3 regions of the Streptomyces sp. NPDC005374 genome follow, and region 1 is predicted to be linked to each of the others. Evidence: riboswitches for the same ligand, from Rfam matches in the RefSeq annotation. Region 1 holds a riboswitch; each other region holds the start of a gene.

Evidence for each region. A riboswitch is a leader RNA that binds a small molecule or an ion and turns the genes downstream of it on or off. The one in region 1 is predicted to bind cyclic di-AMP.
Region 2: linked by a shared signal. The riboswitch ahead of ACFYRX_RS09040 (M23 family metallopeptidase) and the one ahead of ACFYRX_RS21705 (peptidoglycan DD-metalloendopeptidase family protein) in region 1 are both predicted to bind cyclic di-AMP.
Region 3: linked by a shared signal. The riboswitch ahead of ACFYRX_RS04440 (transglycosylase SLT domain-containing protein) and the one ahead of ACFYRX_RS21705 (peptidoglycan DD-metalloendopeptidase family protein) in region 1 are both predicted to bind cyclic di-AMP.

What each region holds. Positions count from the first base shown of each region.
Region 1 is NZ_JBIAKA010000008.1:173,773-177,039, reverse strand. Features, by position in the region: gene ACFYRX_RS21710 (Tat pathway signal sequence domain protein) at 1-259, opposite strand, end outside; gene ACFYRX_RS21705 (peptidoglycan DD-metalloendopeptidase family protein) at 461-1,384, opposite strand; cyclic di-AMP (ydaO/yuaA leader) riboswitch at 1,389-1,550, opposite strand; gene ACFYRX_RS21700 (alpha-galactosidase) at 1,854-3,267, opposite strand, start outside.
Region 2 is NZ_JBIAKA010000003.1:130,034-133,300, forward strand. Features, by position in the region: gene ACFYRX_RS09035 (M16 family metallopeptidase) at 1-1,098, shown strand, start outside; cyclic di-AMP (ydaO/yuaA leader) riboswitch at 1,318-1,485, shown strand; gene ACFYRX_RS09040 (M23 family metallopeptidase) at 1,498-2,250, shown strand; gene ACFYRX_RS09045 (GntR family transcriptional regulator) at 2,439-3,134, shown strand.
Region 3 is NZ_JBIAKA010000001.1:945,078-948,344, forward strand. Features, by position in the region: gene ACFYRX_RS04435 (polyprenyl synthetase family protein) at 1-559, opposite strand, end outside; cyclic di-AMP (ydaO/yuaA leader) riboswitch at 1,215-1,417, shown strand; gene ACFYRX_RS04440 (transglycosylase SLT domain-containing protein) at 1,423-1,905, shown strand; gene ACFYRX_RS04445 (HAD family hydrolase) at 1,909-2,721, opposite strand; gene ACFYRX_RS04450 (LacI family DNA-binding transcriptional regulator) at 2,813-3,267, opposite strand, start outside.

The DNA of each region.
Region 1 (3,267 bases):
CCCAGCTCTGGACCGGCACCTCGTCGCCGCCGGAGGTCGCGAGCCGGAACGGCTGCTCCGGGCGGTGGGTGCCACGGGCCCAGGGCACGCCCCAGGTGGCACCGGCGTGGACGTCGGGGGCCGAACCCTCCAGCCAGTGGAGGTCGGTGGCGTCGCCGTCCGCCGCTGCGGCGGCGTGGGACACGGCCCAGGAGAACTGGGTGAGGGCGGCCGCGGCTGCGGCGCCCTTGAAGACGGTGCGTCGGTCGACGCCGGACACTGTGACCTCCGAAGGCCTTAGAAAGCGCTTGCACGGCTACGGAGTTCACTGTGTCCCCACCCTCCCCCGCCTGTCGACGCTCCAGGCACGTCTGCCACAAGACCGCAATGAAGTGATCATGAAGGCGCAAGGACACCAGCAGGAAACACCGAAGGCCGGACCCGGGGATCGGGGTCCGGCCTTCGGTGGCACAGGGGAGCGTCAGCCGACGGCGACGCCCTTCGAGCGGAGGTAGGAGACCGGGTCCACGTCCGAGCCGTAGTCCGGCGTGGTGCGGATCTCGAAGTGCAGGTGCGGGCCGGTGACGTTACCGGTCGCGCCGGAGAGGCCGATCTGCTGGCCCTCGGTCACGGTCTGGCCGGCCGAGACGGAGAGCTGGGACAGGTGGGCGTACTGCGCGTAGTAGCCGTCGTTCAGCTTGATGACGACCTGGTTGCCGTAGGCGCCGCCCCAGCCCGCGGAGACGACCGTGCCCGCGGCCACGGCCTTCAGCGTGGTGCCGGTCGGGACGACGAAGTCGACGCCGGTGTGGTACCCGCTGGACCACATGCTGCCCGCCACGCGGTAGCCGGTGCCGATGGTGGCACCGCTGACCGGAAGGGCATAGCCGCTGGAGCCGGCGGTGTCGGAGCTCTGGGTGACGGCCGTCGAGTTCGACGACGACTTCGACTCGGTCTGCTCGGCCTTCGAAGAGCCCGAAGCGGAGGCGGAGGACTCGGTCTTCGCCGCGCTCCTCTTGCCGATCGAGAGCTTCAGACCGGGGTGGATGAGCGAGGGGTCGTCGCCGACGACCTGGCGGTTGTCGGCGTAGAGCTTCTTCCAGCCGCCGGTGACATTCTGCTCGTCGGCGATCTTCGAGAGATAGTCACCGGTCCGCACCGAATAGGTGCGCACGGTCGCGGCCTTCTTCTTCGCGGCCGTCTTTTCGGCAGTCTTCTCAGCGACCTTCTGCGTCACCGGAAGCGACTGGACGGCCTTTTCCGACACCGACTGCGAGGTGGCGGCGTGAGCGCCGGTGGCCCCCATGAGCGGGAGGGCGAGCGCGGCACCCCCGGTTCCGGCGACGGCGATCGAGCGGGTGAAGCGCTGGGGCTTCGGACGGCGGTGCTTACCCTTCGCGGGCATGGCGGATTCCTCTCCGGCGCCTGCGAGGTGAGCTGTCGGGTGCGGGCTGGAGATGCCCGGCCGCGCCGAGACGCGGCTTTACCCCAAGCCTGTTCCGGAGACCGGAACAGACGTACTGCCTGTGGGTCCCCCGCTCCTGCCGTGTACGGGTGAGTGTGTGCGGAATCCGTTCGGCGGCAGGATTGGGCGTCCGACCGGATCGGTGGCGAACGTAAGCGAGCAAGACGCAAAGGGACAAGTGAGAGGTTCCCTGTGAATGCGTTCCTGTTGATCGCTTATGAGAATTAACGGTCACCCTGCGTGAATCGGACGCCAGGCGCCCGGCCCAAATCCCCATGAAAACCATGAGAATTACGTGAACATGACGCGCGACACACCGTCACCGATATGACGCTCCTCACGCCACGGATTCACAGACACTCACACCCTGGAAGGAGTTGGAATTAATCCATCAATTCGGACAGAAGCCCTAGATGCGACGGAGCCGGATAACTGTCGCATCGAGATCGCCCCGCAAACGAGTACGAAGTCCGTGGTGCAGCAATACGGCCCCTCGGTGAATTTCGCCCGTTTCGGGGCATTCATACGATGCTGCCGGGTCGAGCCCGCGCAATCGCAATGCGGGAACGGGCTCGCCGTAGTGCTGCGCCTGGAGGCAGGCGAGGACGACGGTCTCGTCCCCCAGGACGTACTGCACCGCACTCAGGCCACCCCGCGGAGGCCGCAGCCGGTAGAGGTCGCCGCGCTGCACCAGGGGCCGGATCTCCTTGTAGAGATCCACCCACTCGCGAGCCTCGGCGAGCTCCTCCTCGGTCCACTCCTCCAGATCCCCGCCGACCCCGAGCACCCCGGCCATCGCGCTCACGAACCGGAACCGAAGGGAGCTCACCCGGCCGTTGAGCTGGGTGTTGGGGCTGTCGGTGACCCAGGCGGCCATCACGCGCGCGGGATGGATCTGGCTGAAGCCGTGCTGGATGACGAGCCGGTCGAGCGGGTCGGTGTTGTCGGAGGTCCACACCTGGTCGGTACGGCTCATCACCCCGAGGTCGATCCGGCCGCCGCCACCCGAGCAGGACTCGAAGGCAACGCCGGGGTGGGCCTCCCGCAACCGGTCCAACAGGGCGTAGAAGCCGCGCACATGGTCGACCCACAGGCGCTGCGGGTACGCGTCGCCGGGCCAGCCCGCGTCGGTGAAGCAGCGGTTGAAGTCCCACTTCACGTAGTCGACCGGGGCCGAGGAGAGCAGCGTGTCGAGCTGCCCCCACAGGTACTCCTGGACGTCCTCACGCGCGAGGTTCAGTACGAGCTGGTTGCGGAACTCCGTCTGCTTCCGTCCCGCCTGGAACTGCACCCAGTCCGGATGGGCGCGGTACAGCTCGCTGTCCGGGTTGACCATCTCCGGCTCGACCCAGATACCGAACTGCATGCCGAGAGCACGCACCTGGTCGCCGAGCGGCTTGAGGCCGGAGGGGAACCGGTCGGGGTTGGGCGCCCAGTCACCGAGCCCCGCCCGGTCACTGGTGCGGGCGCCGAACCAGCCGTCGTCGACCACGAACAGTTCGACGCCGATCGCCGCGGCCCGCCTGGCGAGGGCTTCCTGCTGCTCCTCGGAGATGTCGAAGTTCGTGGCCTCCCAGGAGTTGAACAGCACGGGCCGGTCCTGGTCCGCGTCCGGGATGACGTACGCCCGCTGGTAGGCGTGCCAGGCCCGGCTCGCGCCGCCGAAGCCGCCGTCGCTCCAGAGGCCGGCGAAGACGGGGGTGGTGAAGGACTCCCCGGCCGCCAGGCTCAGCAGCCCCGAGTCGTCGTAGCCGGCGCCGCCGGTGATCTGCACGCGTGCGTCGGGGAGTTGGGCCACCGCGATCCGCCAGGACCCCGACCAG
Region 2 (3,267 bases), on a different contig from region 1:
ACCCTCGACGCGCACGCCGACCACCCGGGCGTCCGGCTGAGCCTCGAGGTGCCGGCCTCCCGCCTCGCCAAGGCGCTCGGTCTGCTGGCCGACGCCCTCAGGGCGCCCGCCTTCGCGGACAGCGAGATCGAACGGCTCGTCAACAACCGGCTGGACGAGATCCCGCACGAGCTCGCCAACCCCTCCCGCCGTGCCGCCAAGGAGCTCTCCAGGGAGCTGTTCCCTGCGGACTCGCGCATGTCGCGCCCGCGCCAGGGCACCGAGGAGACGGTCGAGAACATCGACTCCGCGGCCGTGCGCGGCTTCTACGAGAAGCACGTGCGCCCCGCCACCGCGACCGCCGTGGTCGTCGGCGACCTCGACGGCATCGACCTGGACGCGCTGCTCGGCGACACCCTCGGTTCCTGGACCGGCTCCACGGCCCGGCCGCGGCCCGTGCCGCCGGTGACCGCCGACGACACCGGCCGGGTCGTCATCGTGGACCGCCCCGGCGCCGTCCAGACCCAGCTGCTGATCGGCCGCGTCGGCGCCGACCGGCACGCGCGCGTGTGGCCCGCGCAGGTGCTCGGCACGTACTGCCTCGGCGGCACCCTCACTTCCCGCCTGGACCGTGTCCTGCGCGAGGAGAAGGGCTACACCTACGGCGTGCGCGCGTTCGGGCAGGTCCTCAGGTCCGCCCCGGACGGCTCGGGCGCCGCGATGCTCGCCATCAGCGGCTCCATCGACACCCCGAACACCGGTCCCGCTCTGGACGACCTCTGGAAGGTACTGCGCACCCTCGCGGAGGGCGGCCTCACCGACGCCGAGCGGGACGTCGCCGTACAGAACCTCGTCGGCGTGGCGCCGCTCAAGTTCGAGACGGCGGCGGCCGTGGCGGGCACCCTGGCCGACCAGGTAGAGCAGCACCTGCCCGACGACTTCCAGGCGACCCTGTACCAGCAGCTCGCCGCGACCGGCACCGTCGAGGCCACAGCGGCCGTGGTGAACGCCTTCCCGGTGGACCGGCTGGTGACGATCCTGGTCGGTGACGCGGCCGCCATCAAGGAGCCCGTCGAGGCCCTCGGCATCGGCGAGGTCAAGGTCGTGTCGGCCGAGTAGAGGGACCGGCAGCAAAGGCGCCACAGGGGCCCTGGTGACGGAAGCGCCACCAGGGCCCTTTGGATGTCCAGGCTTCTTAGATGTCCGAATTGGGCAGGAGGTTGCCTGTCTGGCCTGTGGGATGCGCCTCAAAAACCGTGATCGGTTTGGGGATTGAAAGTCGGCCCGCTTAGCGTCATCCCGGCTGTTCGTCAGGCAGTGCGCCGCGTCCGTGGCACCGGACAGTCATCGCCGAGTCCCCGCATGGCGCGAGCCAGGGGAGCCGGGGACCCACATGTGTTGTCCCTGGGGTGAATCGGACGCCCGCGCGAGCTCGCGAGGGGCCCGTAGGAGACCTTCCTGCTCCGAACCCGTCAGCTAACCCGGTAGGCGAGAAGGAAGGAAAGGACCAGCCACCACATGGCGTTCACCTGCGCCGCCGGGAAGCACCGTCGGCCCAGCCGGATGAAGCGCACCACCGCCCGTGCGGCGGGCGTCGCGGCCCTCGCCACCACCGGCGTCATCGGCACCATCGCCGCCCCGGCGCTCGCCGCCGAGAACTCCGTCGAGCAGACCGGGCTCATGCCCGTCGTCAGCGTCGGCGAGTCCCTCTCCGCCCAGCTCGACGCCCAGGCCGCCGCCCAGCAGCAGGCCGCCGAGGAGAAGAAGGCCGCGGCCGAGGCCAAGAGGAAGGCCGAGGCGCGGGCCAAGGAGGAGCGCGAGGCCAAGGAGCGCGCCGCCCGCGCCGCCGAGCGCGAGCGCCTCAACAGGTTCGTCACCCCGATCTCCGGCTCCTACATCTCCACCGGCTACAAGACCGGCGGTTCCCTGTGGTCCTCCGGCAGCCACACCGGTGTCGACTTCCACGCCGCGAGCGGTACCTCCGTCCACGCGGTCGGCCGCGGCACCGTGGTGGAGACCGGCTGGGGCGGGGCGTACGGCAACGAGATCGTGATCAGGATGGCCGACGGCACGTACACCCAGTACGGCCACCTGTCGTCCATCGGCGTCTCGGTCGGCCAGTCGGTCACCCCCGGCCAGCAGATCGGCCTGTCCGGCGCGACCGGCAACACCACCGGGCCGCACCTGCACTTCGAGGCCCGCACCACCGCCGAGTACGGTTCGGACATCGATCCCGTCTCCTACCTCCGCTCGCACGGCGTGAGTGTCTGACGACGTACCGCGAGATCTTCTTCGGCCCCGGCTCCTGTGAGCCGGGGTTTCGTCGTTTGCAGTGGCCCGCTGTCCAAAAAATATCCCTGGATTCCGGCCCGCCGTCGGAAATTCCCGCTCATTGCAATAGAGTCACTGAACACACGTCAATCGGAGACGTTTCACGGGGATTAAGACGGAGGTCGGGCATGCGTATTCCGGCGCACTCGGTATGCACTGCTATCCGGGACGACATCGTCGCCGGTGTCTACGAGCGCGGCGGCCGGCTCACCGAGGAACTGCTCGCCCGCCGCTACGGCGTCTCCCGCGTCCCCGTCCGGGAGGCCCTGCGCACGCTGGAGGCCGAGGGCTTCGTGGTGACGCGCAGGCACGCGGGCGCGTGCGTGGCCGAACCGACCGAGCAGGAGGGCGCCGACCTCCTGGAGATGCGCATGCTGCTGGAGCCGCTCGGCGCCTCCCGGGCCGCCCAGCGGCGCACCGAGGCCCATCTGAAGGTGCTGCGCGGCCTGGTCCGGCTGGGCCAGGAGCGGGCCAGGAGGGGCAACAGCGAGGATCTGCGCTCCCTGGGGGGCTGGTTCCACGAGACGCTCGCCCAGGCCTCCGGCAGCCCGGCCATGACCTCGATGCTGACCCAGCTGCGGCACAAGATCGCCTGGATGTACGTGGTGGAGGCGCCCGCCAACCCGGTGGAGTCGTGGGCGGAGCACGGTGCGATCGTGGATGCGGTGGCGCGCGGGGACGGTGAGCGGGCGCGGGCGATCACGGCACTGCACACCGAGCGCTCGAGCGTGGTGCACCGGCTGCGGTTCACCTCCAACGGTGAGCGCGCGGACCGTGTGAGGACCTCGCAACATCCTGTAAACGTGACGGGCCTGCGGCATTAACACGGGCACCGTATACAAAGAGAGAGTAATTCGCGGGAGACTATTCATGCTGCCCGTGAAATGGAAATGCGAAGGGCCCGCCCGATAATTCGGACGAGCCCTTCGGTGGTGTTTTACGGCACTGTGCCGCGGA
Region 3 (3,267 bases), on a different contig from region 1:
CCACCGCCACCAGCGAGCCGGTCTTGCCGCCGAGCACGTCGAGGTAGTGCTCGACCGGGTCCCGGCCGTCCATCGGGCCGGCCGTCTCCAGGATCTGCCCGGTGACCAGGCGCTCGAACGCCTCGGCCTGCACCCGGACCGCCTCGGGGCCGAGGTCGGCCAGGATGTGCGAGGCGCGGGCGAAGAGGAAGTCGCCGGTCAGCACGGCCACCGAGTTGCCCCAGCGGGTGTTGGCGCTGTCGACGCCGCGGCGCACGGCGGCCTCGTCCATGACGTCGTCGTGGTACAGCGTCGCGAGGTGGGTCAGTTCCACCACGACGGCCGACGGCACGACGCCCGGCGCATGGCGGTCCCCGAACTGGGCGGCGAGCATCACCAGCAGCGGCCGGAAGCGCTTGCCGCCCGCCCGCACCAGATGCTGGGCGGCCTCCGTGATGAAGGGAACCTCGCTCTTGGTGGCCTCGAGCAGTCCCTCCTCGACAGCCGCCAATCCGGCCTGGACATCGGCTTCCAGAGCCTGGTCCCGCACGCTCAGCCCGAACGGCCCGACGACGGTCACGAGGGGTCTCCTGTCTGCTGGTGTCTACTGGCGGTTACACGGAATGTCGATAGGTCGCTGCCATCACTCGAGTCAGCGTATCCGGTCACCTTTGGATCACCGATAGCGCCCGCCCCGTCCATGCCGGGCGGTATCGGATCACGGTCGGTATGTTTTTGATCACGTGAAAAGAACGGATATCCATCGACTTGTAGGTAAGTAGTCACTGATGTCCGGACCCGGGTCGGCCCCGACTCACCCGGGCACGACCCGGACCTGCCTCGAACCTGTCCCGGACCCGCCCGGGAAGCCCTTCTCGTTTCACACGTGCCCTGCGCGACTCCACCCACGCGTGAACGTGCGGCCTTCCCGCGAGGCCGGCCATGAAGCGTCGCACCGGACGCGGGAGAAGCGGAACCCACGGACGGGCGGTTGACCACGAGTTGGGCACTCTTGACCGTTTTACCCCTCTTGCGATCACGCGTGACTTGGCTCACCCGACCCCACGGATCCGCACGCATCCGGAATGCACCGATCCGCCTTTCCCTGTGCGTCAGTTGAGGCTTGCTGTCGCAAAGGATCAAGTGCCCTAAATCGCCCTTACCAAGGTCAATAGGCATGGCATGTGAATTCGCCACTTGTTCCGGACATGTGCTCTCGCATACGTTCCCGGCCTGTCGGGCGGACGCCGAATCCTGCCACCGCCCATACACCCACCGAGAAACCACGGCAGGAGCGGGGGAACCAGGTAAGTCGCCGGATCGGGATGTCTTCGGGCATACCGGTACGGCTCGGGGTGAAGTCATGCCTTTTGCGGGCATGGCCGGGCAACTCCCGCCCGAACCCGACAGCTCACCTCGCAGGCGACGGAGAGGAACTTCGCCATGCCCGCTGCCGCTCAGCACCGCACCCCCCGCAAGAGCCGTTTGGCCCGCAAGCTCGCCGTCCTCGGCACCGGAGCCGCCGTACTGGCGCTCCCCCTCCTCGGCGCGACCAGCGCGTCCGCGGCCACCCCGACCGTGCAGACCGCGACCACGCTCGGGTACTCCAACACCCTCGACGGCTGGATCCGGGCCTCCCTCGCCGTCATGGCGGAGCACGGGATACCCGGCTCCTACAACGGCATCTACCGCAACGTCATCCGCGAGTCCTCCGGCAACCCGTGGGCCATCAACAACTGGGACTCCAACGCGGCCGCCGGCACCCCGTCCAAGGGCCTGCTCCAGGTGATCGACCCGACGTTCAACGCCTACCACGTGTCCAACACGCTGTGGGACCCGTACGACCCGGTCGCGAACATCACCGCGGCCTGCAACTACGCGGCCCAGCGGTACGGGTCGATCGACAACGTCTGGGGCGCGTACTAGGAACTACGCCTCAGGGAACAGTCTTTCGAGGACGACGGCGATGCCGTCGTCCTCGTTCGACAGGGTCACCTCGTCGGCCACGGCCCTGAGTTCGGGGTGGGCGTTGGCCATCGCGACCCCGTGGGCCGCCCAGTCGAACATGGGGATGTCGTTGGGCATGTCCCCGAAGGCGATCGTCACCTCCGGCCCGAGACCCAGGTGTTCGGCGGCCAGCGCGAGGCCCGTCGCCTTGGTGATGCCGCATGGCTGGAGTTCGACGGTTCCGGGCCCCGACATGGTGACCGTGGCCAGTGAGCCCACCACCGAGCGCGCCGTCCCCGCCAACTCGTCGTCGGACAGATAGGGGTGCCGCAGCAGCACCTTGCTGATCGGCTCGCACCACAGGTCGTCGCGCCGGTCGACCCGCACGGCGGGCAGCGTCGGGTGGGGCATCAGATACCCCGGCTCGATGAGCGTCAGCCCGTCCACGCCGTCCTGGTCCACGGCCGCGTACACCTGCCCCACCTCGGCCTCGATCTTCCCGAGCGCGGTCTCGGCCAGCTCCCGGTCCAGGTTCACCGACCACAGCAGACGGTCCGCGCCGGCGTCGTACACCTGCGCGCCCTGCCCGCACACCGCGAGCCCCGTGCTGCCCAGGTCGTCGAGGAGGGGCCGCACTCTGGGCGCCGGCCGACCCGTCACGACGAGATGCCGGGCCCCACCCGCCGCCACTCGCGCGAGCGCGGCCAACGACCGGTCCGAGAGGGTGTCGTCGGCACGCAGCAGCGTGCCGTCCAGGTCCGTGGCGATGAGTGAATATGCGGGGGAGGCGGCCATGATCAGAGAATACGGATGGTTGGGCCCATCGACTCGACGCGAACCGGACGGCTGCTGCTTTCACATCCGTTGACGTGTGTTCCGGTTCCGGTCACGCCGAGTCCCGGATCACCAGTTCCGTCGGGAGGATCACCCCGGCCGTGTCCTCGCCGGCGATCTGGGCGAGGAGCATGCGGACCATCTCGGCGCTGATGCGGTCGAAGGGCTGGCGCATGGTGGTCAGGGCGGGGGCGATGGCGGTGGCGGCCGGGGAGTCGTCGAAGCCGCCGACAGCGATGTCACCGGGGACCGAGCGCCCGGACTGCTGGAGGACGCCCACGACACCCAGCGCCATGAGGTCGGAGGCGACGAACACGGCGTCCATGTCGGGTGCTTGGGCGAGCAGCCGCCGGGCCGCCCGCTCGCCGCCGCTGCGCCGGAAGTCGCCCTCGACCACGAGCGCCGGGTCGTAGGGCAGGCCCGCCTCGGCGAGCACGTCCCGGTAGCCGGCCAGCCGGTCGGGGCCGCCCGGCATGTCCAGGGGCCCGGTGACCATGCCGACGCGGC